DNA from 2 places in the Alteromonas sp. 5NW40-0090 genome. Region 2 is predicted to be linked to the other one. Evidence: riboswitches for the same ligand, from Rfam matches in the RefSeq annotation. Region 2 holds a riboswitch; the other holds the start of a gene.

Region 1 (16,355 bases), on a different contig from region 2:
CGATAGAGCGTACGTAAAGCGTTTCATTGGTAACTTACTTGCTGCGCAAGAAGGTCAGGGCGGTAAAGCTTTAGGATATCTGGTTGAATCAGTTGAACCTAAAGTACTAAACGACCTTGAGCACTCTCAAACACTTAAACTGCTAGGTGATTTGAGTATGCAGGAAGAAAAGTACACCGATGCCATTAAATGGTATAACGCGTGGATGGACTTCACGTGTAAGGAAGATGCTGACGTTTATACGCGTTTGGCCCAAGCCTATTTTGAGTCTAAGCAATTAGCCAAGATGGTCGAGCCAGCTGACAAAGCGATTGCTTTGTACGAAGAGCCAAACAAAAACCCGTATGTACTGAAGTTAACGTCTTATTACGAGCGTAAAATGTACCCCGAGACAGTTGCTGTTGCGGAAGATCTTGTAAGAACTTTCCCACAGGAAAAGACTTGGTGGTCTCGTTTAGGCTTTTTCTACATCTTGGTTGAAGACTATAAGAAAGGTCTATCAACACTAGAACTTGCTTACATGCAGGGCTATTTAGAGAAAGAGTCAGAAATCAAAACGCTTGCACAGCTTTATCAAAGCAACGGTATGCCTTACAAGGCTGCGAAGTTGCTTGAAAAGCACATGAAAGACGGCTTGCTTAAGAACGATGCAGATATGCTGGCTAATATTGCTAACGCGTATCACCAGGCTAAGAACTTCAAAACAGCGGCAAACTTGTATGCACAAGCTGCAGCTAAGAGTTCAGACCCTGAGCATTATCGTAAGCAAGGTACGCTTCTTCTTGTAGCTGAAGACTATAAAGGCGCTATCAAAGCTCTAGAAAATGCTCTAGAACGTGGTGCTGAAGACCCTGAGAAAATTCACTTCACATTAATGGAAGCGAACTTCTACGCGGGCGATTTTAGGTCTGCTTACAAGCATGTTCAAGAAGCTAAGAAAGATCGCTCACTACGCCGTAACGCGGCTGCGTGGGAACCTTACATTAAGGAAAAAGCTAAAAACCGCGGTATTAATATTTAATATTCGGATTTAGCTCAAAAGCCTCCTTCGGGAGGCTTTTTTTTGTCTTTAATTAAGGCTTTTTTGCCCCAAAGGTGAAGCAATAAAAGTATAAATTCGTTTACCAACGAACAGTAGAAGCATTCAGAACTATTTTGAATAGCGTTATATAAATTGATTAATTGAATCGAAAGCGGACTGGACAGTCGTTCTAATTAAGGATGTGAGTTCTTTCAATCCGTTTACTTTTATATCGTGCTCTTCTAATAACGCCTTGATACACCCTATTTCTCTATCAGAACTTGTAAAGAGTGCTTTCAAGTAACCCTCTGATTTTATAATGTTAACTAGCTTATTGAGTAGAGCAAGCAATTCTGCGCGCTCTAGAGCTAAGTTACTGTATTTCTGTCCTTCGCTATTTCGACGCGACTTATGGTCATTCGTGTTGCTTATCGGTTGTATTTCGCAAGCTAACTTATTTAAGATGGGCCACACATCGTCTAGTGTGCGTGTTCCTTGAGTAAAGTGAGTAAGCTTGTTTACATAGGTTGAAAGAACAGAATGGGGAAGTTCATCTAGTTTTGCTGCACTGTTGAGGCTAGTTTTCAACGCGATAAGCCTCGCAACCATAGCTTTTGCATTAGAGGTTTTGGGTAAGATAGCTAAAGCACTGGTTTCTCCACTGGCTTTGTTTGGTTTTCTGCCATAATCAACAATGTGAAAACCCTTATTAGACCAAAACTTGTCAAGTTTAGCTGTTGTCCCGTACGACGTGCACATAGCATCAATGGCTTGACCATGCGTTGTCTCAATCAATTTTTGAACAAGGTAGCTACCAATCCCTCTGGCTTGGTGCTTTGGCTGCACTGCTATACGGTTAATTCTCCAGTAATTAAACGTCGCGGCTTCAGGGTCTGCCGACAGCAATGTTAACCGCTGTGCACCTAGGTGACCTTGAGGACGGCGACGCCCCGACGCAATCTCACAAGATAAAGTGCCCAAGCTGTTACCTCCCTCAATATTAATTATCGCCGCAGCAAGCACTAACCTTTCTGTTTTAATTGTGGCAACAAGCACGTCAGGGCTGTCTAATAAACGCATGAAATCGTCAGGCGTTGTTTGGTAATGTGCAAGCGCAAGAAGTGACATCACTTGTTGAAGCATGTGTTCAGCTATATTTTCAAATGAACAAATATTGAAACTACATTCCTTCATTAACAACGCACTGTCTTCTTGTTCTATATGAGCGATGTTATTAGTTCGGTTTTCAGGGGGGGAAAGACACGGGGTATCTTTCTCGGAATATTCTTCAAACAAACAGGTGTGATTTAAGAACCTCTCAACAGGATCTTTATCAAACCAACGCAGCGGCGTCGACAAACTTAGATGTTCAACAGTGTTGGGTAAGTTAGGTATGAGTTTGTGAATGAAACCATTTCCCGAGCCTTCGTAACCTTGAAGAGTAGTACTTAATACCCACTGTGGGTTATGGGCCAATATACGTGCCACAACAGGTAATGGTAAGGACGCCGCCTCATCAACCACAACAAGATCGAAACGGGTGTTGTTATTGCAATCAGAAGAAGGACAGCTGCCATAGAGAAGCTCACTGTCAGGGGGCACCCATTTAACCGAACCTAAAGGTGTTATTTTGTGATTAACTGGCATTTGGTCTTTATCATCAGAGGAGCCATAAGATGATGAAAGTGAGGAGGGCATTGAACCCTTGTGCTTATTAATACGCGACATTAGGTTAGTAACGTTACTCACTTGCTCGCTAGTAAGCAGCACGTTTTTCCCTTCGCTGATCAAGCTATCAATGAATATACCTAATAGAGAAGATTTGCCTCGTCCCCTTGGAGCAGTGACGAGAGCATTTAATTGGTTTACTGAGAATGCCTGATATAAACGTTCATAGGCATCTTGTTGTTCTTGTGTTTTAAACAGCGCACTTTTAAAAGCGTGTTGCTTGGATATTTGCTCTGCGCGATACCTTTCTATATCAGGCAGAATTGTTTTAGTTTCTGTATGAAAGGCTACATAAGCATTATTCCGAAGGCGTTCAATAAAGCGAGCAAGGTATCGGCTGCGAGAAAGCGTAAAACCTTCTGAAATAAACGGCACAGAAACATTCTCGACCCATTCACTAAAATCTGGGCACACAATTACTAAACAACCTTTGCGTTTAACAGTGCCTGCTACAGCCATCATATCTCCTGGCTTGAAAGTATCGCGGCAGTCCAAGATAGCCATGTCGTATTCGCTACCTAATACCTGTTTGCGCTTTTTTCCTTTCAGCGTGTTGCCAGTAAAACTTGCAATGCTGATAGATGAAACGTCATCCGCGAGCGAGTGTATGCTGCAAAGTGCGGCATTACAGAAAGCATTTCCGCCAGAGACAACAAGCATTTTTCGGTGGAGCGGGGGAGTGACGTTTGAGCCATCTTTACAATAAGGGGCTAATAGCCATTCGCGTAATTGAGTTAGCGCCATGAATCAGTTTTTTCGGTATAATCTTACGCTATAGTAGCGATTTATTATGAGGAATTCGAATGCGCTTTCTTTCTCGGCGTTTAGTTATGCCAAACGACCTTAATTACGCCAATTCGTTGTTCGGTGGCCGCGCGTTAGAATGGATAGACGAAGAAGCTGCAATTTGGGCAATTTGTCAGTTAGAAACTAATTGCTTGGTTACCAAGCATATCGGTGAAATTAGCTTTGAATCACCGGCTATGCAGGGAGATATTGTAGAGTTTGGTTTAGAAACTAAAGCAGTGGGCCGCACGTCTATAACTGTAAGCTGTTTGGTTCGTAACAAAGCAACGAAAAAAACCATCTGTTTTGCAGACGATATCGTTTTTGTAAAAGTTGACCCAGATACCCGTCAACCAACCGCACACGGCAAAACCTTGGAAGGGTTAAAGGCTCAGACTGACGATGAAGTACGTCGTCTTAATATGAATATTGGTGCTGAATAGCCCTTGGCTCTTTACGCCTTATATCATATAAAATTTATGACCTTAGCTTAATGTGTTATCTGCTTGACGGCGTGTATCGAACTGGTAGACTCCGTCGCAGATGTTGAGTTTGCTAGTTTTAGCAGCGCAACACTATACCAAGGGGTGTCCGTTTTCGGTCTGAGATCCACATTCGTGGGAACCCTTAAACCTGATCCGGATAATACCGGCGTAGGGATGGTTCACAATATAGCCTTATCACCTGCCGTTAGACCCGGATCTTTTTTCTTAAATAAGAATAAGAGATCCCATGTATAAAACACTTTTCACACTTTCACTGCTTGCTAGTTCCGTTGCGGCCTATGCGCAACACGCCAATGTAAGTAACACTTCAGATAGCACGCCATCAGATATTGAGCGCGTCGTCGTATCTGGTGATTTTCGTCAAACTACACTCGACCAGTTAAGTGCTAGCGCGACCATTTTAGATCAAGAGCGTCTTCGCAGTAGACAGCCGAGCCATATCGACAGTGTGCTAAACAGTATTCCAAACGTAAACTTTGCAGCTGGTGCGTCTCGCGGACGCTTTGTGCAAATTCGCGGTATTGGAGAGCGTAGTCAGTTCGCCGAGCCTATCAATCCTTCCGTAAGCTTTATCGTCGATGAATTTGATTTTTCAGGCCTTGCTGCGGCAGGTCTTATTTTTGATACTAAACAACTAGAGGTATATCGCGGACCTCAGGCTACCTTATACGGCACAGGTGCATTGGCCGGTGCGGTTAAACTCTCCAGTAATGACGTGGGTAGCAACGCCCCAGACTACGTTGAAGCCCGCATTGGTAACAAAGACAGTTACCGCATTGAAGGTGCCACTGGCGACGATATCAACGCCGACTGGGGCTATCGCGTAGCGCTGGTGCATAACCGTAGCGATGGCTTTGTAGAAAACACCTTTTTAGATAGAAGTGACACCAATAATATTGATGAGACCGCATTGCGCTTTGCCGTTGAAGGCAGCGTAGATGAGCGAACCACACTTGCACTTACTTATCGCTGGTACGATATCGATAACGGTTACGATGCATTCTCGCTAGACAATGACAACAAAACGCTGTCTGATGAACCAGGATTTGACGAACACCAAACCCACGCTGTTAGCGCGCGCTCTACAACCAATACAGCTGCGGGCGACTTTATTCTAATTGCCACCCATGCTTCTCATAATATTGCTTATGGCTACGATGAAGACTGGACATTCACAGGGTTTCACCCGTGGGGTTATACGTCTTTTGACGCCTATTATCGCGATGTAGAAACACAGACCGGAGAGATGCGTTTCGTGTCGTCTGACAGTGCCGCACTTTTTGATGGTATGACTGACTGGACAATAGGCGTATTTTATAAAAGTACGGAAGAAAAGCTGCTACGTCAGTACACTTATTTGGATAGTGACTTTGCCAGTGAATATACGCCTACGACTACCGCTATCTATACTCAGACTGAAAGTCGTTTGAACGAAGATTTAGTACTTGTAGCAGGGTTAAGAGTCGAAAACTACGATTTTGATTACGCTGATAACAACCAGCTTACTCGCGCGTTCGATACCACCATGGTCGGCGGGAAAGTCGCGCTTCAGTATACACAGGGCGATCACTTCTATTACGGCAGTATTTCACGCGGATATAAAGGGGCAGGCTTTAACCCCGACAGCCGCGTGAACGACAATCAGCGATTCTTCGACGAAGAGTATAACTGGAACTACGAAGTAGGCGTTAAGGGCCCATTACTTACGCCTGACCTAATTGCTCGCGCTGCAATTTTCTACATGGATAGAAAAGATACCCAGGTGAGCGATTTTGACGTTATCACTCGCGATGACGGTACAGCAGGGTTTGTAGATATTATCGATAATGCTGATTTAGGCACAAACAAAGGGGCCGAGCTGGAGCTTAGCTGGATTGCTAGTGATGCATGGCAGCTTGATGCAAGTGTTGGTTACCTAAGCGCTACCTTTGAAGGGTATACGCTTGCAGACGGTACTGAAGTGTCTGAGCAAAGACAGGCTCAATCACCTAAGTGGACCGCAAACCTGTATAGTGAGTACGCACTTACAGATAACATGCTTTGGCGTGTAGATGTAGATTACAAAAGCGAATACCGTTTTTCTGACGGCCATGATGTAACCTCGCCAAGTACTACGCTGGTTAATTCGGAGATTGTGGTGTTACACGGTGATTGGCAGACATCACTGTGGGTACAAAATGCGTTTGATCGTGAGTACTACACCCGTGGATTCGGTGGTTTCAGCAACGACCCTCGCGATGAGTATGCCTTCGATGAGCCATATTACCAAATAGGTAACGGTCGTCAGTTTGGCGTTACTGTAAAGTACGCGTTTTAAAATAAAAGGAAACAGACATGCAAGTTATGGTTGAACTGTCGTTGTACCCATTGGTTAACGAATACATTCCACCTATTCAAGATTTCATTGATAGGTTAAATAGCTATAGTGATATTACAGTTTCAACAAGTTCAACCAGCACGCAGGTTACAGGTGACTATGGTGTGGTTATGAAAGTACTTGGTGAAGAAATGCAAAGGACCCATGAAGAGGTGGGGCAGGCTATTTTCGTAGCCAAGTTCCTGAACTTCGATGCCATGCAATCTAGAAAATCATCTTGATGGCTAGCTTTTTTTCTGAGTTTACCTCACAAATTGCCGCTACTTCGCTTTTAGAGTGGGTAGCGGTTGTCCTCGCTATTGCCTATGTGCTGTTAGCCGCAAAACAGAACAGCTGGTGTTGGCTGTGCGCCTTTGTAAGTACCGCAATTTACACCTGGCTATTTTGGCAGGTGACTTTGCCATTTCAGTCTGCGCTTAACTTCTTTTATATGATAATGGCGGGATACGGTTATTATCAGTGGTCGAAAGGGGCGGAAGACGGCGATGTTAAGCCAGTGCTTCATTGGCCTCTCTGGGCTCATTTGCTCATTGTGCCGAGTATGTTATTGCTCGCTTGGGTTCTGTCTGAGGTGGCAGGCTCACAGTTCAATAGTGAGTACCTACTATTAGACGCGAGTATCAATTTATTGAGTGTAGTCACAACATTTATGGTGGCGCATAAAATCCTGCAAAACTGGGTTTATTGGTTTTTCATCAATTTAGCGTCCGCCTATTTATACCTGCAAGTGGGTTATGCATTATCTGCTTGCCTGTTCTTAGGCTATGTTGGTTTTGCGGTATTTGGGTATTACCAGTGGCTAGTACAATATAAAAAACAAGGTGAACAGGTTGGATATCATCGCCACGCTGCAAAAGGCGCTTAATCTTAGCGACAGTGCGAAAATTTCGTCACACCCTGCTGGAGCGGTAAATCACGTTTACCGCGTTCAAGAGCTCGCAGATAGTCAGTTATCCTTGATTGCAAATAACCTTCAAAGTAGTGGGCAACCAAAGTCGGATCATAACCCTGTCGACTTAGCGGTGAAATGGATGGGCGATGATGACTTTAGTGGAGTTAATCGTGCGCACCAATTTGCTTTGCAGCAACAGCTTTATAGGTTGGGAGTAGCGCCGCAACCTATATGGTTAAGCGATGATGAAACCATCTGGGTTGAGCAGTGGCTAGAGCACAGTGAAAGTGCGACGCTTTCAACGTTTGACCTGGCGAACACTCTTGCTCGTATTCATTCTTCGCCCATTACCGCTAGGCCATTAGATTTAGCATCAAGATGGCAGCATTATATTAATGTTGCACAGCTTAATATGAGCAGTGAGCTTTATCTAAAAGCCCAATCATTGCGGAAACAAGTAATAAAAAGTGAACAAGACGATGACGACTATGTGTTATGTCATAATGACTTGCTAACTAATCACTTATTACTGAGCGCAGATAACTCACTCAAAATTATTGATTGGGAATATGCCGCCATGGGAAACCGCTACTTCGATTTAGCAAGTTGCTGCCTTATCAATAAACTTGAAATCAATGAAAGTAGAGAGCTCGTTAAGCATTACGCCAAGCTAATGAATATCGATGAGCGCGACGCGATAGCGAAATTTGATCTGCACACCGAGATTGTCGCTATCACTAATGACCTGTGGTTTGCTGCGCTTAACGCCAATAAGGTCTAATTGTCATAAACTGCTCCGCATTTAAAGTGACGCTGCATAGAAGTCGGTTTAAAAGCGGGCAATAAGACAAAACACAGGTGATGGATAAAGCCTATTTGGTGTTATTCGATTGAAAAAACAGCGCATTGCGTGTTAATTAAGCATGCAGTGCATGGTAGTGATAAAAAGGCTTTACCTTTTTAATGTCATCCGTATAATGCACAGCGCGCTAGGGGTGTAGTTCGAATTGGTAGAACAGCGGTCTCCAAAACCGATGGTTGGGGGTTCGAGTCCCTCCACCCCTGCCACTTTCTCTTCTTGCGAACGTTTACGTTCAAATCTTAAATCGTTTCTTTGTTAAATTCTTCTTAAATTTTATTGGTTTCTGTTGCTAGTGCTTAATTTGCTGCAGCTGTTTTATTTCCTCTTATACCAAGGGCTAGGCATTTTAAATTCGCGAACAACCCTTATGAATTAGCGCTTGAGCATTAAACAGCAGGTGCAATCCGAGTAAAAGAACGCGATAGTTATTCAACCAAGCCTGCAACTTTAGTAAACTAAACAAATATAATGAACTATCCACGTTAGGTGTTTTTGCGCAATGTCTCTTACTTCATATCAGCAGGCGGTTTTACAAGAAATGGGGATCCCGGTTTGGATCACCAAAGACGCCTACACTGAGCTAAAGCAGGAAGACCAAGCGAAACAAAACAACGCCAATGCAACACAACGCAACGTCGGCACTGCTAGTAGTTCATTGACCCAAATTCCTTACAGCCAAAACGCTCAAACCAATAAGCCGCCTTCAACGCCAATATCTCAAGAAGAAAAGCAATCACGGCTTGCTCAGTTGCGGGCAAATGTTGGCAGTAGCGCGAAAGATAAGGCTAAGCCTAAAGACGGCGGGGCTGCAAAACTTTCCACACCTAGCGCATCGCACAATGAAGGGAAAGTAGGGCAAACCGAAACAGGCGTTTCACGGTCACACAACATTTCGCCGTCTTTCGACAATGCGGTTACCTCGCAAGAGTCTTCAACAAAGTCTATTGCCGCAAAAGGGCCGGTATCGCCTGAAGGTATCCCGTTAAGTGCCGAACAGAAAGCGAAATCACAGCAATGGCTAAAAGACTTGCAGCTAGCCTGTGTTCAGTTGGGTATACCGTCTCAGTGGGCTAGCACCATAATGATTGGCCGTACGCTATCAGTAACCGAAACAGCCATTATATTGCCAGCCACACCACTTAAACTCACAACTGTGCAAAAACGGGAGCTGTGGGCGCAGCTTATCAGCGTAGCAGGCGCATTAAACCACTCCGCTAACGGCCAGTAGTCTTGTCAATGAAATTGACCATCGTGCCGCCGCAAGGCTTCGACGAGCACATAGAACAAGCGCATGCTATCCATCAAGAGGCACAAGTGTCGCCTTGGAAACTAAGTACCTTCGCAGACTGTTTCACCAAACCCTATTACGGGGTATTCGCCTTTGATAATGACAAGATTGTTGGCTATGCCATTATGCTTGAAGTTGTTGATGAAGCTACGCTGATGGATATTGCGGTAGACAGTGGCGCTAGAGGCAAGGGCATAGGTCGCGCTTTAGTTGATTTTGTCATTGAGACATCGGTGAAAAATGCAATGCGTGAAATGTGGCTAGAAGTGCGTGAAAGTAATGATACTGCTATTGCGCTTTACGAGAGCTCTGGGTTTGAGCATATAGAAACCCGCAAAAACTATTACACCGTAAAAAGTAATGATGACGGGAATGACAAGAGTAATGGAAACAGCGCACAAAAAGAAAACGCTAAAATCATGAAGTGGACAAACCCCACCTTAGCTTAGTTTTTGTATCCCTAGGCATATGCGTTTCGCGTATATCAAAGCACTATCTGAACTCAGCATACGCTTCCCAGCTTATAGCAGCGCGTGTTTAAATCGCATCACGTTCTCTTCACCTAAGGTAGAATCAGCATGGCTAATGTGCTCAACAAAGCGATAGTCTCTTCAAAGCGATTTGCTATTAATGTGGTTACCTACAAAGAGGGTCATAGAGTGTTAGAACATAATGACCCTATGGGCAGCGGCCGTTACTTTAAGTTCAATGTGGTGCTTAAAAAGCCGGAGCGGGGCGGCCAATTCTGGGCGGAGAAAGTCATCTTTAGTCTCTTCAACCGCATTTACTTTTTTCGGCCAGATAAATACATGCATAGCGTTAGCAAAATAGAAAAGGGCGAGAGGAAGCTTTTGTCCGTAGCGTTGTACGTGTAAGTCATATTTCTTAAGGTCAGTGTGTGACATGTACAGCAAAGTTTCCACCCTGATCTAGAAAGTTGACCATTTGGTCTATAAATTGTGTTGTAACATGGTCTGGCAGGTTCCAATCTTCTGCCAATTCACTTATATTTGCGCCCGTAAAATTCCTCACCTACATTCACCTCTCTCGGTGGGGAAATATCTCTTAACGCAATTTGTGCAATTGGATTTTTTAAAACGCATGTCTTCATTATCTTTGGCGGAAAAAGAGCAATCAAAAGGTATAAAAATGCTTTTGGTTGCGGTGTTGTGCTTAGGGCTTAACTGGCCAGGTATGAAATTAGGACTAGAGATAGTTGGCCCTGTATGGATGGTGTGCCTGCGCTTTTTGTTAAGTCTTCCTGTACTTGCGCTGTTTGTAGTTATCACCAAAAAACGTTTACCGGTGCTCAACCGTAAAGATCGCTCGGTGGTGTTTGTCGTTGCGTTTTTCCAGTTTATCTTATCAATGGGGCTTATTACTGTCTCGCTGCAGTTTATCCCTGCGGGCACGGCCAGTATTCTTATTTACACCACACCGCTTTGGATGCTGCTTATCGACACTCTATGGTATCGACAACGCCCGCCTTCTAAGCGATTAATCCTTACCGGTATATCTACCATTGGCTGTGCAATGATTTTATTTGCTTCGGGACAACCGGGCGCATGGCTACCGCTCTTTGGTATGTTGCTGGCATCTGCATTGTGGGCGGTCGCTATTCGAAGAGTGTCTTTTCACAAGTGGAAGGGAAGCGTCATTGAAGCTGTCTTCTGGCAGTTTACCATCGCGGGTTTCGCCATGCTTGCCATTGCACTGATGGTTGAGCCTACACCTAATTTTGGGGCTTACGATATAAGCGATTGGTTGTTACTGACGTATATTGGCCCAGTGGCAACAGGTCTCGGTTTTGGCCTTATGGTAGCGGCGGGGCCTAAATTGCCACCAGATAAAATTGTTCTTATTAGTACACTCACTCCGATAGTGGGCTATGTAAGCTCTGTGATATTGCTTAAAGAAACGCTACTGCCTATGGTTATGGCCGGCGCAATATTGATGATAGCAGCGCTTATCGTTAATGGTCTTCCAAAAAGCGCGCTTAAAAAGATACTAGGTCAACGCTAAACAAAGGTGAGTTAAAGGGTTAGTCGCGGCTGTATAAAATCCAAAAACGCAGAGATACGAGACGATACTGCGCTATTTTTGTAGTACACCGCTTGTACCGACTCTCTGCGGTTTGGGCTGACGATGTCGTCACGAAATAGCTCTACCAGCGTGCCAGCGCTGATATCCTTGTGTACCATAAAGTGAGAAAGTAACGCGATACCTTGACCTGCCAAGCACAGCTGGCGAATAGTTTCGCCGCTTGAGGCACGAAGACTGTACTGCAAGTTAATATCTTGTTTGAGCGGCCATTTATTTAGACTTGTTGAGTCGCTAAAGCCAATCAGTTTATGTTTGTTTAGCGTGCTAATTCCACCTTCGTCTTCAGAGATGGGATATTTTTCAAGATACTGTGGGCTTGCCACAATATGCAGCTTACTTTTTCCTAAACGTCTGGCGTGCAAGTTAGAGTCGCTTAAATCACCAATACGTATTGCGATATCGGTTTTATGTTCCAACAGGTCGATAATGCTGTCGTGACTGGTGATATCAAGTGTTATGTCAGGAAACGCTTCTCGAAATTCACCCACTAACGGCGCTAGCTGGTGGAACACAAACGGGCTCGCAGCATCAACCCGAAGTTTTCCAGAAGGGGCCCGCTTTAATAGCCGTAATGCTTCTTCACCTTTTTCTAATATATTTAGCCCGTCTCTGGCATATTGCAGGAAAAGCTCACCTTCTTCTGTTAATTCCAGCCGTCTGGTAGTGCGATTCAATAGAGTTACATCTAAGCCATCTTCAAGGCGGGTAATCGCTCTACTAACTTTTGCAACCTGCTGATTGAGTAGATTGGCGGCACTGGAAAAACTACCTGTATCCACAACGGTTAGGAAGGCTTCTAAATCTTCAGTTTTTGATGAGACTGGCATCGCACACCTTATATTTTCAAATATCGCAAAAGTATTTTGTCATTAGTGCTGTTTTTTGCAAATAAATTTATCGTCAAACTGTACGCACTTTATTAATGGTTTTCAAAAAACGGTGTAGTTGTTCGTTATAGAAGCCAGTGTTGGCGTTGTTAATCAAGCCATCTCGTTAATTACTTTTTGAGGATAATTGAAATGCCTATTGCATTATTTGCGTTAACGTTAAGTGCGTTTGCTATTGGCACAACAGAGTTCGTGATAGTGGGGCTTGTCCCCACCATTGCTACTGATCTTGGCGTTACGTTACCGAGCGCAGGCTTACTTGTGAGCTTGTACGCCGTTGGTGTTGCCGTTGGCGCACCGGTTCTTACCGCCCTTACGGGAAAGTGGAATAGAAAGCATGTTCTACTTAGCTTAATGGCGCTATTTGTGGCTGGTAATATTCTTGCTTGGCAAGCGCCTAGCTACGAGAGCTTAATTTTAGCTCGCATTTTGACAGGCTTAGCGCACGGTGTGTTCTTTTCCATAGGGTCAACTATTGCTACAGGGCTAGTGGCGAAAGAAAAAGAAGCCAGTGCTATTGCCATTATGTTTACGGGCTTAACCGTAGCCTTGGTTACTGGCGTACCTTTGGGTACCTGGATTGGTCAAAACTTCGGTTGGAGAGCAACCTTCCTTGTGGTGTCTGCGCTTGGCACACTTGCGCTAATTGGCAGTGCGTTGCTGGTACCGAACAATCTTAAAGAAAGTAAACCGGCCACCTTGAGTGAACAAATGAGGGTGTTGGTTCAGCCTCGTCTGGTATTAGTGTATCTAATGACGATATTGGGCTATGGCGGCACATTTACGGCATTCACCTATCTCGCTCCTATATTGCAGGAAGAGGCGGGGTTTGCGCCCTCAGCCATCAGCTTAATTATGCTGGTTTACGGTGTATCTGTCGCGGTAGGCAATATTTATGGCGGCAAGCTTGCTGACAAAAAAGGCCCAATCCGCGCGTTAACTATCATCTTTTCAGCCCTTGCAGTCATCTTGTTTGCCCTGACGTTTACCATGGGCAGTAAAGTTGCCGCAGTGATCACCGTTTTAGTGTGGGGCGCCTTTGCCTTTGGCAATGTTCCAGGACTTCAGGTGTACGTTGTTCAATTAGCAGAGAAGTTTACCCCTAATGCTGTTGATGTGGCGTCAGGTTTAAATATTGCGGCATTCAACATTGGCATAGCTGTGGGCTCAATTCTGGGTGGTGCAATTGTAGATGGTATGCAGTTATCTGATACCGCGTGGATTGGTGCAATTATTTCTGTTGCAGCATTACTTGTCACACGTTACAGCGGCTATTTAGACAAACGCGCACAAGCTTGAGCGACGAAGCGCCCATAAAACGCCACCGATTCGGAGTTGAAACTGGTGTAAATGGGCTTATCAAAGAATGCTAACACAAGAGCTTTTGCAATGAAGGAAGCGGGGGATCATATTGGCCTGCACTTCAGACGTAATACGCAACCAGTAGAAGTCGCGATGCAGCGCATTGCTGACAACGTATTACCTCACTTTCATAAATAACGGAACCAACAAGGAGGCATCATGCCGAATGTAAATCAGTCACAATCTAAAATTCCTTCGCTAGGTGTAGGCACGTTTCGCTTAAAAGACGATGAAGCCTATAACAGCGTGACAATGGCACTTGAAGTGGGTTTCCGTCACATTGATACGGCGCAAATTTACGGCAATGAAGAAGCGGTAGGTCGCGCTATTAAAGACGCTATTGCAAACAATCTTGTTGCACGCGAAGACCTTTACGTCACCACCAAGGTGTGGAATGACAAGCTGAATAGAGCAAGCTTTGTGGATAGCGTAAAAGAGAGTTTGGAAAAGCTTCAACTGTCGTACGTTGACCTACTACTTATTCATTGGCCGTCACCGGAAAACGGCGAAAGCATGGAAGAGTACCTAGGTGAATTGCTGCGCGCTAAGGAACTGGGACTAACAAAAGAAATTGGTATTTCTAACTTTACCGTGGCACAAATTGAAGAAGCGGTGAGTATCTTGGGCGAGGGCGTTATTTCCACGAATCAGGTAGAGGTACACCCTTATCTTACTAATGAAAAAGTGCGTGCAGCCTGTGAGAAACACGGTATCACAGTCACAGGATATATGCCGTTTGCTGTTGGTAAAGTGCTAAAAGACGAGACCATCATTGCGATTGCAGATAAGCACGGCGTGAGCACTGCTGAGGTAGTGGTAGCCTGGGAGCTGGCTCATGGTTTAGTCACTATTCCATCGTCGACCAAGCGCAAAAATCTGGAAACCAATTTCAAAGCCCTTGAACTTACCTTAGACGCTGACGATATCGCAAAGATTGACGCGCTAGACTGTGGTGACCGTCAAGCTAACCCAGATTTTTCACCTGCGTGGGACTAATCGGAAGAATCACCTTGTTAAGGAGCTTTTATGCAAGCTAACGTTTGGCAATTTGAACAAGCTGGCGCAGCACTGATACAAAACGTACAAGAGTTTTCTGAGCCGGAGGCAGGGCGTATTATTGTGCGCAACTATGCTATTGGCATTAACCCAGTTGACTGGAAGTTTATCGATGATAACCCGCGCGATTGGGAAAAAGGGCATATTCCCGGTGTGGACGGTGCGGGTGTGGTTGTAGCTATAGGTGAGGGCGTTGATAACAGTCTATTGGGTAAGCGTGTGGCTTACCATCATAGCCTAGGTGAAAACGGAAGCTTTGCCGATCACAGTGAAGTGTATGCTAGCCGTGTAATGGTTTTGCCAGAAAGCGTTGATTTTGCACTCGCTGCTGCGTTGCCATGTCCAATGCTTACTGCCTGGCAAGCGTTCAGTAAAGTGCCGGTCCGAAAGGGGGCTGACGTGTTAATCAGCGGTATGGGCGCCGTTAACAAATTGCTGGCGCAAATGCTTTCTCAGGCCGGTTTTAATGTACATGTTATCTCAGGGAGCTTTTCGCAAGAGCAAGCCGGTGAGATGGGCGTAAAGCCATCCATCGCGGTAAACCTGAAGGGCAAACCTTTTACGCGGTATTCGACGCGAATGGAGCAGACTATGCGGCGTCGCTTGTGCCGCTTCTTGAAGCCAATGGGCACGTAATAAGTATTTTAGGCAGGATTGAAGAGCCTGTTGATGCGCCTTTTACGCGCACTATTTCTTATCATGAAATAGCCCTAGGCGCGCTGCATGATTATGGCGATTTAGCGCAGTGGCAGCGTTTGGTGAAAGACGGTGAGGCTCTACTTGAACAAGTTGCTGCGCAAACGTTGGTTGTCGAAATACCTAGCGTGTTTGACTTCGATAATTTGAACGAGGCGCTACAATTTTCAAAAGAAGATAAGCGAAAAGCGGTGGTTACGGTGTCATAAAGCCGGAACGATTAGGTTTCTTCCTTTATCTTTAGCAACGTAGAGGGCTTTATCAGCTCGCCTAAAGGCTTCGACAATATCGTCGGAGCCTTTACATAATGTCCAACCTATACACGCTCCTAACTTCCTGTCATTAATCGATGCGATGGCTAATTGGTTTATAGCACAGTGAAGGGCTTCCAATTGCTTTGCAAATTCCTCGGCTTCGCTAGACTGGTTATAATTAGGCTGTGTGACGCGCTTTGCGATGGCAAACTCTTCTCCACCATAGCGTGCTGCTATTTGCCCCTCATTATTAAGTGGCGCAAGAATGTTAGCAATGCCCTTTAGTACTTCGTCACCGACATCGTGCCCAAACGTATCGTTAATACTTTTAAAGTGATCTAGGTCAATTAGCGCAATGGCTAGCACGTCATGATCGTGTAAGGTTTTATCAAACGTATTGTCTACAAACATATCTAGCGTACGCCGATTGGGCAATTCGGTTAAACTGTCTTTGGAAGCCAACTCTGCCAGGGTGCTATTTGTTTTTTCAAGCGCTAGGGTACGCTCTCTTACCAACGCTTCTAATTTAGATGCTTG
Region 2 (16,355 bases):
GATATTAGCGCCAGACATCACGCTTAAAGACAATCAAACGCTACCGGGCTTTCCTGATTGGCAGGTAATGTACACGCCAGGCCATACCGATCATGACCTAACCCTTGCGCATATTCCCACGCAGCAGGCTTACATAGCCGATGTATTGGTACAGGTTAAAGGAGAGTTAGTGCCGCCGTACCCTTTATGTCACCCAAACCAATACCGTGAAAGCTTAAAAAGGCTGGCTCAGTCACAAATTGATACATTCTTTTGCGCCCATGTACCACCGACGAAAAAGTCAGATATCGATTTTGAACACGTAATCGAAAATGCACCGCGCAAGCCCAAGAATCACTGGCATTCCAGCAAAAACCGCATAAAGAAAAAGCTCTTTAACCAAACCCGCGAGCATTAAATAGCCAACGCGTTTTTTATTTCACAGTGATAACTTAGCTGGCACCGCCCTTGCTTTTATCCCTCAGTAACCACATTACTCTTTAAGTCATATCTATAATGAAGTGAGGGCAACGAAGTGAAAGCACCCCTTGCGACAACTTATCCTTAAGGCAGTAGGCCAAAGTAATAGGTTCAAGGCTATAGGAACTGCAAAGGCAGCAAACAAAAATAATGCAAAAGAATATCGCTACGCTTTTTGACAAAACTCGGGAATTAGCGTCGCTAACTGGCGACAAGCTAAGTAGTGCGTTTAATAAAGAAACGCACCGGTTCACCATTACTGGGCTTAGTCGAAGTGGTAAGTCTATGCTGTTTACCAGCCTTATCACCATGCTGAAAAGCCGAAGTGAAGAAGGCTATGCGTGTTTGCCGTTATTGCGATACTTACCGCCTTCTCTAGTGCTAGATATGCACATAGCGCCTATTGAGGGCTATAAAACCTTTCCACATTTGCAGAATATTGCTGATCTTGAAAACGGTCAGTGGCCAAAAGCGACCGAAGAAGCGTTTGGCTTTAAGTTAGTAGTACGTTTAAAAGAAACCGCTTCGCTGAAGCGTCATGTTTTACCCCATAGCGAAGTGGTGTTTGAATTTATTGACTACCCAGGGGAGTGGGTGACGGACATCCCCATGTTAAGTAAAACCTACGCTCATTGGTCAGACTCTGCATGGGCTCAGCTAAGCAGCGGGCCGCAGCAATATTTTGCCAGTCAGTGGAAAGCCTTTGTTAATCAGTTCGATTTTGAGCAAGAGCCCACAGAACAGCGCATTCAGCTGCTAGTTAACGCCTATCGTGATTATTTAGTTGAAGCTAAAGCTAACGGTATATCTTTGCTTCAGCCAGGTAGTTTTTTATTGGAGTCGAGCGACTTTGATTGGCAGGCCTTTGGCTTTACGCCGCTGCCCTCAAGCATTACCAGCGACGTCTCGCACCCGTGGTTTAAAGTATTTGATAAGCATTTTTCAAAGTTTCAAAGCGGCTGGTTAACACCGTTAAAACAGTCCATTTTTAAAGAAACCGATAAGCAAATTATTCTTGTAGACCTGTTTGAAGGGCTCAACCACAGCAGACTGCATTTGTATCAGTTAAAAGAAACCTTAAGCCACTTGGCCGATACCTTTGTGTACGGGCAAAGTACGTGGTTTTCGCGCAATGTGCTGAAAAAAGAGCAAATTGGCAAGGTGGCGTTTGTTGCCACTAAGTCTGACTTGGTGCCGGTAAGTCAACGGGGTAACTTACTTAGTTTGCTAACCCAAATTACCGAAGGGGCACGAGCACGGTTCGACGGTAAACCTATTCAGTTTGAACATTTTTTAGTGTCTAGCATGCAAGTCACCGACGAGGGCAGTAATGAAGATGCTATTCGCTACAAAGACACTGACGGTCGTTACGTTGAATCTACGTTTGAACCCATACCCAGTACGCTGAAAGATATGGAAGAGGGCAGTCACTTCCCAGTACCAGATGTGAGTGTGCCCAGCGATTTCAAAGCACGTATTTTAGCAGGCAAGGGTGTAGATAGATTGCTTCAGTTTTTACTGGGCAAAGGAGAGCAAGAATGAGCGATAAACCTTATACATTTGATGAAAGCCCAGAGCCGTCTAGCTCGCCCGACACCATCAGTTCGTCCAATATAAGAAGCGATGCGCTTTATGGCGCTAATAGCGATCAGCAAGGTAATGCAGACACGCAACCTCAAACAGCGTCTCAAAGTGCTCAAAAAACGAGTGCGGTAAACAAGCCGCAGTACAAAACCAAAGTCAAAACACAAACATTAGATATTGCGCAGCCTGAAACCAAACTTCCACAGCAAGTCAGTGAAGACGCGTGGGAAGTAGATGCGAAAAAAGATGGCATTTCGTTAGGTGCCGCCACCTTGGGCTTTGGTGTAGTGTCATTGATTGGCTTTTTCGTTTTTGAAGCTTATACCACTCTTGCTGCGAACGTTTCTGAGCACCCCATTGGTACCGGAGCTTTAGGGGCACTGCTGGTGGGGTTTGTAAGCTGTTTCAGCTTTTTAAGTTTTAAAGAATGGTGCGGCTATAAGCAAGTAAATACAGCGATGGAAGATGCCGGTGTTATCCGTGATTTATTGGTTAATAGAGGAAGAGAAACATCGCCACAAAAAATAGACAGCGTGTTAAGTCAGCACGGAAAACGTTTTTCTCGCGGTTCTTATGCGGCTCATTGTTTTGACCGTTACAAGCAGCAACTTCAAGACGACATGACAGGGCCAGAACGGCTTGGTCTTTACGAAGATGCAGTATTAAAGCCTGTTCAGGAAAAAGCGCACAAGGTGCTCAATAAAGAATCGGTGACCGCAGGAAGCTTGGCATTTATTAGCCCCAACAACCTTATTCAAACCTTTGCAGTGATATGGATTAGCTTTCGCACCATTCGCCGGATGGCCCGTGTTTATGGGTTACGACCAAGCACAGCGGGCAATTGGAAGCTACTAAAAGTACTGGCACAAAACATAGCGGCACAGGGCGTGTTCGACTTGGCTACCGATGAAGTAGCCAATCAAATTGGCGGCAGCTTGTCGGCCAAGTTTATGGAAAACTCGGCTGAAGCCATTGCCGCCGGTGCGCTTAACGCCCGTTTAGGAAGAGCGTTAATTAAACTACTTAAATAGCGCTTTTAGCTACGCTACCTCATTATACTGATTTTGTTTAAGCTGTCTTTGTTTACGCTGCTTTTGCCTACGCTTATTTAAACGGATCTGGCACTTACAAGGCAGCGTTATAATTTTGCGTCATAAGTTTGCGTAACAAGCCTAGCTCTTTTAGGCTGCCCGGCGACTATGCTGTTACAACGCTTTCTTAGTGGGCACGACTACGTTGGCAAAGATTAACCCCGCCACTAGCGACATGAAAATAAGAAACACTTCCTGCCCTAAATGATCAGCTTTTACGAAGTCTTGGCCGGTCATAAACGAGTTCAAACCAATATAGGTTTTAGACCCCGGCACCAGCACGATAAGCCCGTGCATAGCCACAATAGTCGCTGGCTGGTTGGCAATGCGCGTAAACGCGTTTGCAAAAATACCTAACGCAAAGGCTCCAACGAATGCGCCTAGTCCCGGGCTCATGTAATCAGAGCTCCATGCGGTAGCACTGTAAGCAATAAACGCCGCAGCCAATGCCCAAGGAATATGTTTAATACGGGTTCTGAATATGGCCACTAGGGCAATGCACAGTAGGAACACCGCTAGCCAGGTTGCCCAATACGGTAGTGATTCTGCTGGCGTATATACGTTCTCACCAAACGCGCTAAAACCTATAGATACGCCCAAAAACGCACCGAAATACAGTTTGAATAGCTGCATAATAGCGTCCATAGTGCGGGCGGTACCCGATACCATGTTGCGGGAAGATAGCTCGGCTAAGCCCATAGTCAGCGCAAGCCCAGGCACAAATACAATAACGGAAGAAAGTACAACCAAAGGGATATTAATGCCAGGATCAACGTACTGGCCAATGGCGCAGGCAAGAATACCACCAACAAACGCGGTCACAGGCTCTAGCATTAAGTTTACGCGCTTGGACTGCTGCGCCCATAGTGTCCACAAATAAGCCACAATTCCCAAAGCGGCTGACCAGCCAATTTCGCTCCAGCTTGCACCCATTAGCATGGCAAATGCGCCGGTGGCCATGGCAAAGGCGGCGCCGGTTATTCCTTTGCCATAAGGGCTGCCCATGGCATCTATTTCGTTTAAACGCTTGTCTGCTTCGCTCAATGTTAAATTGCCAGACAGTAGCTCGCTGGCAAGTTCGTCAGTTAGCGACAGCGCATTCATGTCTAGTTCGCCAGGAAGTAAACGGGCTGCGTGGTTGTACTCGTCTTCGTGACGATCGCTCCAAATAACAAAAGTTAGCGACGTAGGCGTAGAAATAAATGACGCGTGTACACCTAAATACTTGGCGACTTCACCTAGGTAAGCTTCCAGACGAAACGCAGGGGTACCATACTTGTGCAGCATTTTGCCAAGCTTCACTATAAATCTACGAATTTGAATAAATTCAACGGTATCCAACGCACTGCCCTTAAGTTTTGATAACTTTAATATGAGATAAATAAGACAAAAAAGCCAGACGCATAGATAAAGTGTCTGGCTAAAATTTGGGCGGATTCTACGGAGGGTTTTACGCGAAAGCAAAACAAATTTTTTATTTATTTTGCCTTAAAAAAACTAATGCTCTTTCTCAAACTAAAGGCTTGGAATCAAGATCAAAAATAGCTATTTATACTGTAACGAGGTAGAAAGTCTTACGGCCTTCACTTTAAACCACCTTTCGTGCTTCAAAGGGCATCCAATCCTTCCAAACAGGCTCTAGTCCTTTCCTTGCAATCGCGTTTATCACTTCTGGTACCGAGCGGCTGTCATCAATATCAAACTGGTTTAACGCTTGTGAGGGTTCGCTATAGCCGCCAGGTTGAGTTTGAGAAGCGGCACTCATTGACGTTATTCCAAGGGGCATTACGCCGTCTCTAAACGCAGCCGACTCTCGGGTAGACAGGGATAGTTCTGCTTGCGGGTTAAATATACGATGAGCACATATCAGCTGCAGCAGGTCTCGTTCGTTAGGTAGTTTGTTATTGGTAAGCGCATTGCCGCCAGTGCTATTGCCTTCGCAGCTTCTAAGGCGCGGAAAGGCAATAGATACACGGCTTTGCCAATAGTGCTGCTGGATTAGTTTGCCGTGAAAGGCGGTCATTGCACTATCAACCCGCCAGTCACCTAAACCTAGTAGCGCACCTATACCTATTTTATCGATACCCGCTTGCCCTATGCGGTCGCTGGCTTCTAATCGCCATAAGAAATCCTGTTTCTTACCCCGGGTATGGTAGCTGGCGTATTGCTGGGGCGAATAAGTTTCTTGATACACTAAAACAGCATCTACCCCTTGGTGTTTCAGTGTTTCGTATTGCTCCCTTTTTAGTGGCTGTACCTCCATCATAAGGTAGCTTATCTTGTCGCGAATGGCGCTAAGGGCTTGTTCGAAATAGTCCATGCCCACTTTAGTCTCGTGTTCGCCAGTTACCAGCAACACCTGAGAAAAGCCCAAATCTTTAATAGCTTCGATTTCGGTGAGCACCTCACTTATAGATAGGGTCTTGCGCTTTATTTTATTACTCATGGTAAAGCCGCAATAAGTACATTCATTGGCACACAGGTTCGACAGGTACAAAGGCACGAATAGCTGCATGGTATTGCCAAACCTGTGACGGGTTAGTGCCTGCGCGCGACTTGCCATGGCTTCCAAGTAATTTGAGCCAGCAGGCGAGATAAGCGCCATAAAGTCATCAAGTGAAAGTGATTCTTTACCTAATGCTCGCTCAACATCACTCGCGGTTTTACTGTTAATTGACATAGCTAGATGAGTTAAGTCTTGCTGCATTAGTGCCTGTGCTACCTTCATACCGTTGGCTCCAAAAAGGCAGTAAGCGGACTAGAGGCCTGCGCAAAGTTGCTGGTAGCACCAAGCCCTGCTTCAAACGCTTTTCGGCCTGTTTCCACAGCATTTGCAAAGGCTTCTGCCATGGCAACAGGGTTCTGGGCAGTGGCAATAGCTGTATTCACCAACACTGCATCTACGCCCATTTCCATGGCTGCCATGGCTTCACTGGGTTTGCCTATACCCGCATCGACAATGACTGGAATAGTCGATTGCTCCACGATAATCTGCAAGAAGGGTTTAGTTTGTAAGCCTTGATTACTTCCTATCGGAGCGCCTAACGGCATAACAGCGGCGCAGCCTACTTCTTCTAAACGTTTACACAAAACGGGGTCTGCCCCGCAGTAGGGCAGTACGTGAAACCCTTTTTTTACCAAGGCCTCGGCGGCCTGAAGGGTTTCGATTGGGTCGGGCAGCAGGTAGCGCTGGTCAGGGTGAATTTCAAGTTTTATCCATGGGCTACCTAGCGCCTCATAAGAAAGCTCTGCGGCAAATATGGCTTCTTGGGCATTTTTAGCCCCCGATGTGTTGGGCAGCAGGGTAACTCCTAACTCTCGAAGGGCCGTTAGCGTTTCGTCTTGCGCGTTATTACTTGCAACGCGCTTCATTGCCAGGGTAACAATGTTACTTTGTGCAGCGGCCACTGCGTCTTTCATAGTGGTGGCGTTGCTGAACTTTCCTGTACCGGTTAAAAGACGTGATGAAAAAGTGTGGTTTGCAAGCGTTAGCATATTAGCCTCCTGCAACTAGGGTGAAGATATCAACGATGTCGTTGTCTTTAAGATAAGTGGTCGACCACTCTTTTTTACTCACTATGGCGGCATTTCTAGCAATGGCGGTACCGTCGTCATTCAGTTGTTTAAGAGCGATTAACTCGCTAAGTGAAATAGGCGAGATCACGTTCATAGGTTGATTGTTCACGTTTACTTTAATTTGCGTCATTGCAAACCTCGCAAGTAGAAGAGGGGGGTAATGCAAAGCTTTGTAGCGAACCAAGGCCTGCATTCCCAGTTAGATAGTGCCCCCACTTAATGTCGGCTTGGAAACCTTTTGCTAAAAACAACAAAGCTTGTGTTGTCTGGTGGCAAGCGGCCATACCAACAACAGGGCCAAGTACGCCTTTGCTCATGCAGTCTTCACGCACGGAAACCTTGTTCACTAGGCACTCGTAACAACCACTGGAGTTTGAGTTTTGCGGCAAGTTCAGTGCTTGCCAAGTGAGCCCGCTAGCGGCCGCAATAAAAAGCGGAATAGATGCACGATAGGTCGCTGCATTAATTTGGCGCCTTACCGTAATGTTGTCGGTGCAATCCAGTACGCAAGTCGCTGACGAAATTAAAGTTGGTAAGTTATTACTATCGGCAAAAAGGCTTTTAAACTGGATGTTTAGATGAGGGTTAACTTTGCGAAGTTCGTTATACAGCGACTTGGCTTTAAGCTCGCCTAAGTGCATTTCATTGTAGCTAACCTGCCGCTGCAAATTACTAATATCGACCGTATCGCCATCTATCAAAGTAATGTTGCCAACACCAGCGCCAGCTAGATAGCGGGCGGTTAAGCTTCCTAGTCCGCCCAGCCCTACAACTACAGCGTGTGCGTTTGCTAAATTAAGTTGACCGTCGTGGTCGATACAGTCGAGCAAAAGCTGCCTGCTATAACGCTTTATATCTTGGTGTTCAAGCTGGCGGCTAGCGAAGCCTTTAGCGCGATTAACTGGACCTCTGGCGTTATTGAATGAACCGTTACCGGTATTAAGTGAGCCATAAGCGTTATTGACTGAGTCAGTCGCGGTACTATTTGCTGATTGACTATGCAAAACCTGCCTCCTGAGCCAATGCTTGGTAGGCTTTCAGCGGATGCTCTGCATGTGTAATAGCACTCACAACTGCAATACCATTTACGCCGGTTTTAGACACATCACCTATACGCGATAAATTAATCCCACCAATGGCAACCGTAGGAATTCCCTCACACAGCTTCACATACTTTGCTAAGCGCACTAGACCTTGTGGTTTCGAAGGCATGTCTTTGGTATTGGTTGGAAATATATGACCAAGGGCAATGTAAGACGGGTTTAAAGCGCGAACACACTGAATTTCAGCGAACCCATGAGTTGAAATGCCCAGTCTTAGTCCGGCATCGCGAATAGCGTTTAAATCAGCAGTATCGAGATCTTCTTGACCTAGATGTACGCCATAAGCCCCAAGCTCTATGGCTAACTCCCAATAGTCGTTAATAAATAACTGACAGTTGGTGTGTTCCACTAACTCAATGGCCTCTCTTATCTGTTGGCGAATGTCTTGTTGTGACCCTTCCTTCACCCTCAGCTGAATGATTTTTACGCCCGTTGGCCAAAGCCTCGCTATCCACTCAACGCTATCTACCACGGGATAAATACCCAACTTAGTGTTGGTGAGTGCTGGGAAGAAAGCATTGCCTGCCAGTGCCGTTTCTACTCTTTTTTTGTTGTGTGGAGTTTTATCAACACCCGCAGCATTTCTTTTAGAAGCAGTGTTACGGCAATGAAAACTCACCTGTGGAAAACTAGCCGCCTGCGTGGGAAAACCATTAGCCCTTGCGAAGTAAGCAGGCAGGCTAGCCGCTTTATGTCGATTCGAAGTAGCCGTGATGGGGAGGTTGTTATCAGATACGCCGAGCGTGTTATGTCTTACTTCACTCACATAAGCGTTCGCCAAGGTTAGCGCATCTTCAATGCAATAGTCGTGAACAACAAATGCAGCAATGGCACTCGCTAACATACATCCTGTACCACGAAGATCACCTTTGCTGTTTTTGGGTTGCCTAAAATAAAGCGAGTGTGATGAGCAAAAATAGGTGTCGCATACGGTTTCTTGCCATTGTGCATGACCGCCTTTCACGTAAACGCTTTTTGCGCCCTTTCCTACAAGTCGATTTATTGCAGTTTGCAGGCTTTTATCATCGCTAACAGAGAGGTGGGTAAGTTTCGCGAGTTCATCAATGTTTGGCGTTACCAAATCTACCGTGGTTAACAGTTCGTCGATAACGCTTTCACTTAAGTCGCTCAATACACCTCCAGATGAAGAGCACAATACAGGGTCCCATATTACAAAAGGGCGAGGGCTAACCAACGACTGCATACGGGCGCAAAGCAACAGTGCTTGTTCATCGTTTGCGATAGCGCCAATTTTAATAGCGCGTGGTGGCGTATCTTCGTAAAGCACTTGCCACTGCTGGTTCAACGCAGATGCACTCATACTTTCTTTGCTAAGCAGATGCTGGTTTGATTGCACAGTAAGTTGTGTAGTGAGCACACAGGCATGAACATTTAAATTGGCAAGCGTAATGGCGTCGCGGGTTATTCCCGCGCCGCCGCTTGAATCAACGCCGCCTATGCACCATACAACCGGCAGCCTAATGCTAGGCGGCTCTAGTACTGGGGTGGTTAGGTGGCTGTTTGTCATGGCAACTCTACCTTGCTATCAGCGGTGTGATAAAGTTCAGCGCCCGATTGATTAAACGCATCGGCCATGTCTTTCATGCCTTTTTCTTTATCAAACTCTTGCTGCTGCGTTTGTTTAGCCACATCGCGCACTTCCTGAGAAATTTTCATGCTGCAAAATTTAGGGCCGCACATAGAGCAAAAGTGCGCAACTTTGCCAGAGGCCTGCGGCAAGGTTTCATCGTGATAAGCGCGCGCAGTGTGGGGGTCTAATGCAAGGTTAAACTGATCTTCCCATCTAAACTCGAAGCGGGCTTTCGACATAGCATTATCGCGTATTTGCGCGCCTGGGTGGCCTTTCGCCAAGTCGGCTGCGTGTGCCGCTATTTTATAAGTGATAAGCCCCTGTTTAACGTCTTCTTTGTTAGGTAAACCCAAATGCTCTTTAGGCGTTACGTAACACAGCATTGCGCAGCCATACCAACCAATCATGGCGGCACCTATACCTGAGGTGAAGTGATCATAGCCAGGTGCAATGTCTGTGGTGAGGGGGCCTAGGGTATAAAACGGCGCTTCGTGACAGTGCTTAAGTTGCTCTTCCATGTTCGCTTTAATCATGTGCATTGGTACATGACCTGGACCTTCAATCATTACCTGAACATCGTATTCCCAGGCAATTTTCGTTAGTTCACCAAGGGTGCGTAACTCAGAGAACTGTGCATCGTCATTAGCGTCGGCAACGCTGCCAGGGCGCAGGCCATCACCTAGCGACAGCGCCACGTCGTACTTAGCGCAAATCTCGCAAATATCGTGGAAGTGTTCATACAAAAAGCTTTGCTGGTGGTGGCTTAAGCACCACTTCGCCATGATTGAGCCACCGCGCGATACAATGCCAGTAACTCGCTTCGCGGTAAGGTGAACGTATTCGAGTAATACGCCTGCGTGAATGGTGAAGTAGTCTACCCCTTGCTCGGCCTGCTCAATCAGCGTGTCTTTAAACATTTCCCAAGTTAAGTCTTCAGCTACGCCGTTTACTTTTTCTAGCGCTTGGTAAATGGGCACGGTGCCAAGTGGAACAGGGCTATTTCGCAGCAGCCATTCGCGGGTTTCGTGAATGTTTCTGCCGGTAGACAAGTCCATGATGGTATCGGCACCCCAACGGGTAGACCACACCAGCTTTTCTACTTCTTCCTCAATAGACGAGGTGACTGCTGAGTTACCAATATTCGCGTTAATTTTCACCAAGAAGTTGCGACCAATAATCATCGGCTCTAGTTCGGGGTGATTAATGTTACATGGAATGATGGCGCGGCCTGCGGCTACTTCCTGACGTACAAATTCAGGTGTGATGGTGTCGGGCAAATTCGCGCCAAAGTGTTCGCCTTTGTGCTGTTGCGTTAGCTCTGCATCTTTAATGGCTTGGCGGCCCATGTTTTCGCGAATGGCAATGTATTCCATTTCTGGGGTAATAATGCCCTGCCTTGCGTAGTGAAGCTGGGTTACGTTTTTTCCTGCCTTCGCTTTTAGTGGTTTGCGGCTGCGGATAAAGCGGAAATCTTCGGTAAAAATGTCGTTTTCACGCTCTTTCGCAAAGCTTGATGACACGCCTGCTAGTTCGATAGTGTCGCTGCGTTCTTCAATCCACTTTTGGCGAAGTGGGCTCAAGCCTTTGTGCACATCTATGTTTTCTTGCGGATCACCATAGGGGCCTGAAGTGTCGTAAACAGGAATTGGCGGATTTGGCTCTAAAATAGGGTTTTCTTCGGTACCACCGACTAGGCTGTCGTGCTGGTGAATTAGGCGCATGGCCACGCGAATATCGTCGCGGCTGCCACACTCGTAGTGGCGTGTTGAATTAGGGTAAGCTTCGCCCGCAAGTTCATTAATGAATTGTTGTGCTTGTTGGCGTTGTTCGCGTCTGTTCGACATAGCATTTAACCTTTTAAATTTAGGTTCTAAAAATGCTTGTCAGGAGTGAAGGAGAATACAAAGTGTAAGTGCAGAAGGGGCTATACCCGTTACTTTAGCGAGGCATTCAAATTAGGCTACGATAATTACACGCTTAACCTGTGTTGATGTTTATTAGGTAACCCACTTAAACAACTGTCTATGAGTAACTCATAGTGTCGTAAAGCGTGGTGTGTTAATCATCAACAGCTAAATAACTTCGCTTCACAATGCCAAGCTAGTGCTTGGTATTGCACACATTGTATTTTCTTGTTCCCTTCGCAGGTACTAGCCTGATCAGGTTCTACGGATCCCGCTTTCGCGGTCTCAGCTTACTGGGTTACCAGTGAAGCACTCCGACAAGTTGTTTAAGTCAATTCGGGTTGTTGAAATAACCCGAATTGAGAATTCCTTTTTACTATATCTTCAATTTTATGGGTAATACAAGTACTACTAAAAAACTAAACGAATGTTCATTTAGCTGGCTAGCTGCTGACCTTCCTTGTAAAGCTGAAGTGCAGCGGCTGTGTCATGCTTGCGTTCACTGATGGCAGAAAGCAGCAATAAGTCTTCTTTACGCGACTGCATTTTAGTGGCTTTAAGCAGCGCTTTTTCCGCCAACACATCATCGCCTGAATTGAACGCCACTTGGCCTAGTGTGGAATATAGCGACACGTTCTCTTCGTCTTGCTTTATCCAGCTTTCAAGCAAACGTAGTGATGGCGATGCATCAGGAATATTAAGCTGCGTGAACAGTGGAAAAAGGGTGCTATTCGGGCCACGTTTTTGCCATTCAACTAGCAAGTTCTGTGCGTCGGCATGCATGCCTTGGTCAAGCAACTGCTGAACGTATGCAGCACGGTAAGCATCGTCGTGACGAAGCTTACGAGGAAGGGTGTCCCAATACGATTTAAGCTCGACTGCACCTTGCTTACTGGCAATTTCTGCAAACTTACCTTTGGCAATTCGCTGGCTCCACGTCGTGTAATCAGCTTTGGGCAATGCTTTACGCCAGCCTGATAAATTCTCCTCAAGCACTTGCCATTTACCTAGCTTGGCAAGAATTTGTGCTTTTAACTGCACAACTTGCTTGTTCTCGCGCTCTTGCTCGTCAAGCTCGTTAAGTTTTTCCAGTGCCGCATCGTACTTTTCTTCAGCCACATCAATGCGTGCGTGCATGACGGTTGCGGCTACTTTTGCTTTTGGAAAGTCAGTTGCTTGAACAAGGAAGTAGCGGGCTTTGGCCAAATCGCCGTTGGCAAATGCAATTTGCGCTGAGGCCAAGTAATTAACACCTTCGAAATCACCGTTGGTGGTTTTGCCTAAGGCTTTTTGCGCCGAATCAAAATCACCAGCGGCCATAGCGTGTAAGCCATCGTAAAACGCGCGTTTGCGCTTGCGCTCACCCAAAGTGCCGAACCATTTATGTGATCCGGTGATCAGGCTTAACGACCATAAGACAAGTCGAGATAGCACATACCAAGCAATAACGGCTCCGATCACTAAAATACAAAAGCTTATCACTGTCATTTCAATAGCAGTGTTACCGAGCGAAATAAGTACGTAGCCTTTGTCGCCAAGTAGCATTGGGCCAACAATGAGTGCAACAACGAATGCGGCTAATACCGCAAGGGCAATAGCTAACCATTTCATAGTGCGCTTGCTCCTTGTCCAAACACCTGCTTCACGCGACTATCCAGAAGGCGTTCTAGCGGTTTTTGTGACGCTAGTTCTGTTGGAATTGGGCGCGATACATCGGTAGCAATCAGGTTTTGTAGTGCATCTACAAAGCCGGTTACCTGGCTTTTTTCTGTGTCGAACTTTTCAATAATTAACGTTTGAGCATATTGAAGTGATTGGCTGTAAAGGCCAGCATCACCCTGAAGCGCCGCGGTTTGCGCGTGCATAAGCTGCAGGCGAAGCTGCTCTTTCGCTAGGAACTGTGCTTCTAATGAAAGCACGGGCTCTACAGGACCCTCAATGGTTTTAACCGTAAGAAAATCGTTAACCAATGAGCGCCATACTTTTGCTAAATTTTCCTGCCAGTCATCAGCCGACTCTGACAAGGTGGTGTCTTCTGCATTGGCGTCTTCAGGCTTCTCGAAAGTATCAAGGGGAAGCTTATCAATTTGCGCAATCATGCCGGTCAGGGCTAGCGCCACTGAGCTTTGCGACACAGGGTTTAGCTGTTGAAGGGTTTGAATATCTTCAGCTAGCGTAGCACGAACGGGCAGCACCGATGGGTCGGCCAACGACTTTAAGCGTTTATCCGCATTAACTAGCAGTAAAATTGCTGTGCGAACATCGTTTTCCAGCCAAAGTTTTCTACCCGCCATGCGTACCAAGTAATCAGCTTCAGCAATTAACCAGTCGGCAGGGCGGCGACCTTCCATATTGTTTAACTGTTGAAGCGTAGATTCTGCTTGAAGGCTAAGCTTTTCATTTTGTATTTTAAGCTCGGATACCGTGCCTTGCAGTGCTTTATTCGTTCGCGACATTGCTTCTAGCGACGCTAAAATGTCACCACGCTCGCGCTCAATACTGTTTAACTTTGCGGTGTTGTTTTGCTGTGCGTTGGCGGAATCTGCGCTGGCCGATTGCTGCTGCATATAATACCAGTAACCTGCGCCAGCCATACCTAACACGGCCAAGAATAAGACGATGACGACGAACCACAACAGACCATTGCCTGATGATTTCTTTTGCTTAGCGCCAGATTCAGTCGATTCGCTCTGCGTGGCAGAAGACTCAATTACTTCTTTTTCAGCTTCCACTTTTACGAGTTCCTCTTTTTGTGGGCTATTTTCATTATCGTTGGCCATTCAATACTCCCAGTTATCCTTTACCCAGGCGATGAGTGCCTGATCGGTGGCTCGCTGACAAACCGCTACTTCCTTAACGCCTTTGCTGTTAAGGGTTAGGGCGATGCGATCACTCACTGTTAACCATTTAAAGGTTAATAGCGCATGACCAAATTGTTCTATCAGTTGCAGTGCCATTGCTTCGCTTGTAGCGATAATGCCGCTAACTTCGCCCATTTTCCACCGTTTTGTGTAAATTGGGCGTGCAAGTTGCTCCCTTTTATAAACGCAAAAGCTATTTACTAAAGTACCTTTTTCGTCTAATCCTTTTGCGATGGCGTCTCGCCCACCTTCACCTTTAATAATAACGACATGCTGACAGTTTGCCTCATTAAGCTGATGCATTGCCAGTATACCTTCGGACGTATGGTTCTTTGGTGTGACTATTTGCGCGGCTGGTAGTGCTTCAAGTCCGGCTTGTAATTTTCTTGCGGTGGCATCGCCAACGGCAATAATTAGAGGTAAGGGGGAGGCTGATTCGCGCAGCCCAGAAATAACAGGTTCGACAGCGTACACGCTGGTAACGATAATTGCGTTTACTCTATTGGACGCTACATAGTCTGCAGCGGCTTTTTGTTCAGAAGAGATTTTAATAATGTCAGAAGTGGCTATCCCTACAGCATTAATGCCTGCTTGTTCGAAAGCCGAAGCACTCGCTTTCAACTTTGGCAGTGGACGCGTGAAAAGAAGCATTTTATCCAACTCTCATCCTTTTAAGTTTGCTGCGCATTTCTATGTGCATTAGAAATGCGCGCTTCTACTAAATATAACTTAGTTATAAAGTGCTTTAAGGATTTCACCAGCACCTTGCGCTAAAAGCGCTTCAGCCACTTCAATGCCTATATCCGTCGCTTTTTCGCGTGACGCTGTTGCTGACGCAAACAACAGTTCAGAGCCATCTGGTTTGCCAACCATACCAGTTAAGGTTAGTACGTCGCCGTCAAGGGTAGCAAAGCTACCGATAGGTACTTGGCAGCCGCCTTCCAGTTTTTCGTTCATGGCGCGTTCTGCGGTAACACGGGTGTTGGTATCTGTATGATTCAGAGCCTGTAGCAAGCTAATTAGCTCTTCGTCGTCGTTACGGCACTCAATGCCTACAGCACCTTGGCCTACAGCCGGCAATGAAATGTCGGCAGGTAGCGGCATACGAATACGAGATTCCATTTCAAGGCGAATAAGACCTGCAGAAGCCAGGATAATGGCGTCGTACTCACCGGCGTCGAGCTTGGCTAGGCGGGTATTTACGTTACCGCGCAGGTCTTTAATGACAAGATCCGGACGATATTTTCGAATTTGACACTGTCTGCGAAGACTAGATGTGCCTACTACTGCACCTTGTGGTAACGCATCTAGGCTATCGTGGTTGTTAGACACAAAAGCGTCAAACGGGTTTTCGCGTTCACAAATAGCATGCAGACCAAAGCCTTCAGGAAACTCTACCGGTACGTCTTTCATTGAGTGTACTGCAATATCAGCACGGCCTTCTAGCATGGCAATCTCTAACTCTTTAATGAACAGCCCTTTCCCGCCAATTTTAGCTAAAGGTGTGTCTAGAATTTTATCGCCCTGCGTACTCATAGGTACAAGCTCAACGGTCATTGATGGATAGTGCTCTATCAATTTTGCCTTCACATACTCTGCTTGCCAAAGCGCTAAAGCACTTTTTCTAGTAGCAATTCGAACGGTGCGGGTAGTGTTGAGGTGACTCATGGCTATTCCAAACTCTGTAAAAAAGAAACTTAAACGATGTAACACACAACGTTATACGAAGTACCTCGTAGTATACGCATTTTCTGTATTAATGTTTGAAATTAGGCGCAGTTTTCTACTTGGCGGTTAAGGAAGTATGCGTCTATGCTGTGTGGACAAAATGTTTACTTAAGCATGCGAGGGGAAAAGTTGTTAGTATGGACAACACGCCAATAGGACAATTATTAAGAAACGCACAGCAAGACGATGCTGAAATAAAAAGGCGCAAACTGACGCTATATTTTATTTCCTACGTTGGTGGCACCATTATAGCGTTCATGGCATGGCTTAATTGGGGTACTAATAATCCTTTGTTGGTCGGAGTATTGGCTACATCCGCCACCGTTATTTACCTTAACGTTGCGCTCTCACATATTTTCCCAAAAAGTGATGTTTTTTATTATGTCGCTGGACTCATTGTTCTTTTCACCATCAATGCCTTGGTTTATACCGGCGGACTGAATAACACGGGTTTGTAC

The links. Region 2 has a riboswitch for thiamine pyrophosphate ahead of thiC (phosphomethylpyrimidine synthase ThiC). Riboswitches for the same ligand answer to the same signal wherever they lie in the genome.
Region 1: another riboswitch for thiamine pyrophosphate. It lies ahead of AC27KT_RS01360 (TonB-dependent receptor); the one in region 2 lies ahead of thiC (phosphomethylpyrimidine synthase ThiC).

What each region holds. Positions count from the first base shown of each region.
Region 1 covers NZ_BAAJLT010000001.1:301,386-317,740, reverse strand. The annotation lists gene AC27KT_RS01375 (tetratricopeptide repeat protein) at 1-1,021, shown strand, start outside; gene AC27KT_RS01370 (GNAT family N-acetyltransferase) at 1,166-3,493, opposite strand; gene AC27KT_RS01365 (acyl-CoA thioesterase) at 3,553-3,978, shown strand; TPP riboswitch at 4,109-4,212, shown strand; gene AC27KT_RS01360 (TonB-dependent receptor) at 4,268-6,358, shown strand; gene AC27KT_RS01355 (hypothetical protein) at 6,376-6,639, shown strand; gene pnuC (nicotinamide riboside transporter PnuC) at 6,639-7,283, shown strand; gene AC27KT_RS01345 (phosphotransferase) at 7,249-8,091, shown strand; tRNA gene AC27KT_RS01340 (tRNA-Trp) at 8,302-8,378, shown strand; gene AC27KT_RS01335 (alanine acetyltransferase) at 8,672-9,400, shown strand; gene rimI (ribosomal protein S18-alanine N-acetyltransferase) at 9,409-9,909, shown strand; gene AC27KT_RS01325 (2OG-Fe(II) oxygenase) at 10,039-10,335, shown strand; gene AC27KT_RS01320 (DMT family transporter) at 10,562-11,482, shown strand; gene AC27KT_RS01315 (LysR family transcriptional regulator) at 11,494-12,390, opposite strand; gene AC27KT_RS01310 (MFS transporter) at 12,583-13,749, shown strand; gene dkgB (2,5-didehydrogluconate reductase DkgB) at 13,972-14,808, shown strand; gene AC27KT_RS01300 (alcohol dehydrogenase catalytic domain-containing protein) at 14,839-15,504, shown strand; gene AC27KT_RS01295 (zinc-binding dehydrogenase) at 15,396-15,773, shown strand; gene AC27KT_RS01290 (diguanylate cyclase) at 15,768-16,355, opposite strand, start outside.
Region 2 covers NZ_BAAJLT010000006.1:221,400-237,754, reverse strand. The annotation lists gene AC27KT_RS09590 (MBL fold metallo-hydrolase) at 1-397, shown strand, start outside; gene AC27KT_RS09585 (YcjX family protein) at 610-2,001, shown strand; gene AC27KT_RS09580 (DUF697 domain-containing protein) at 1,998-3,074, shown strand; gene AC27KT_RS09575 (threonine/serine exporter family protein) at 3,249-4,475, opposite strand; gene thiH (2-iminoacetate synthase ThiH) at 4,723-5,862, opposite strand; gene AC27KT_RS09565 (thiazole synthase) at 5,859-6,629, opposite strand; gene thiS (sulfur carrier protein ThiS) at 6,631-6,840, opposite strand; gene AC27KT_RS09555 (HesA/MoeB/ThiF family protein) at 6,827-7,564, opposite strand; gene thiE (thiamine phosphate synthase) at 7,707-9,341, opposite strand; gene thiC (phosphomethylpyrimidine synthase ThiC) at 9,338-11,248, opposite strand; TPP riboswitch at 11,524-11,635, opposite strand; gene AC27KT_RS09540 (heme biosynthesis HemY N-terminal domain-containing protein) at 11,744-12,919, opposite strand; gene AC27KT_RS09535 (uroporphyrinogen-III C-methyltransferase) at 12,916-14,088, opposite strand; gene AC27KT_RS09530 (uroporphyrinogen-III synthase) at 14,089-14,820, opposite strand; gene hemC (hydroxymethylbilane synthase) at 14,899-15,837, opposite strand; gene AC27KT_RS09520 (GGDEF domain-containing protein) at 16,035-16,355, shown strand, end outside.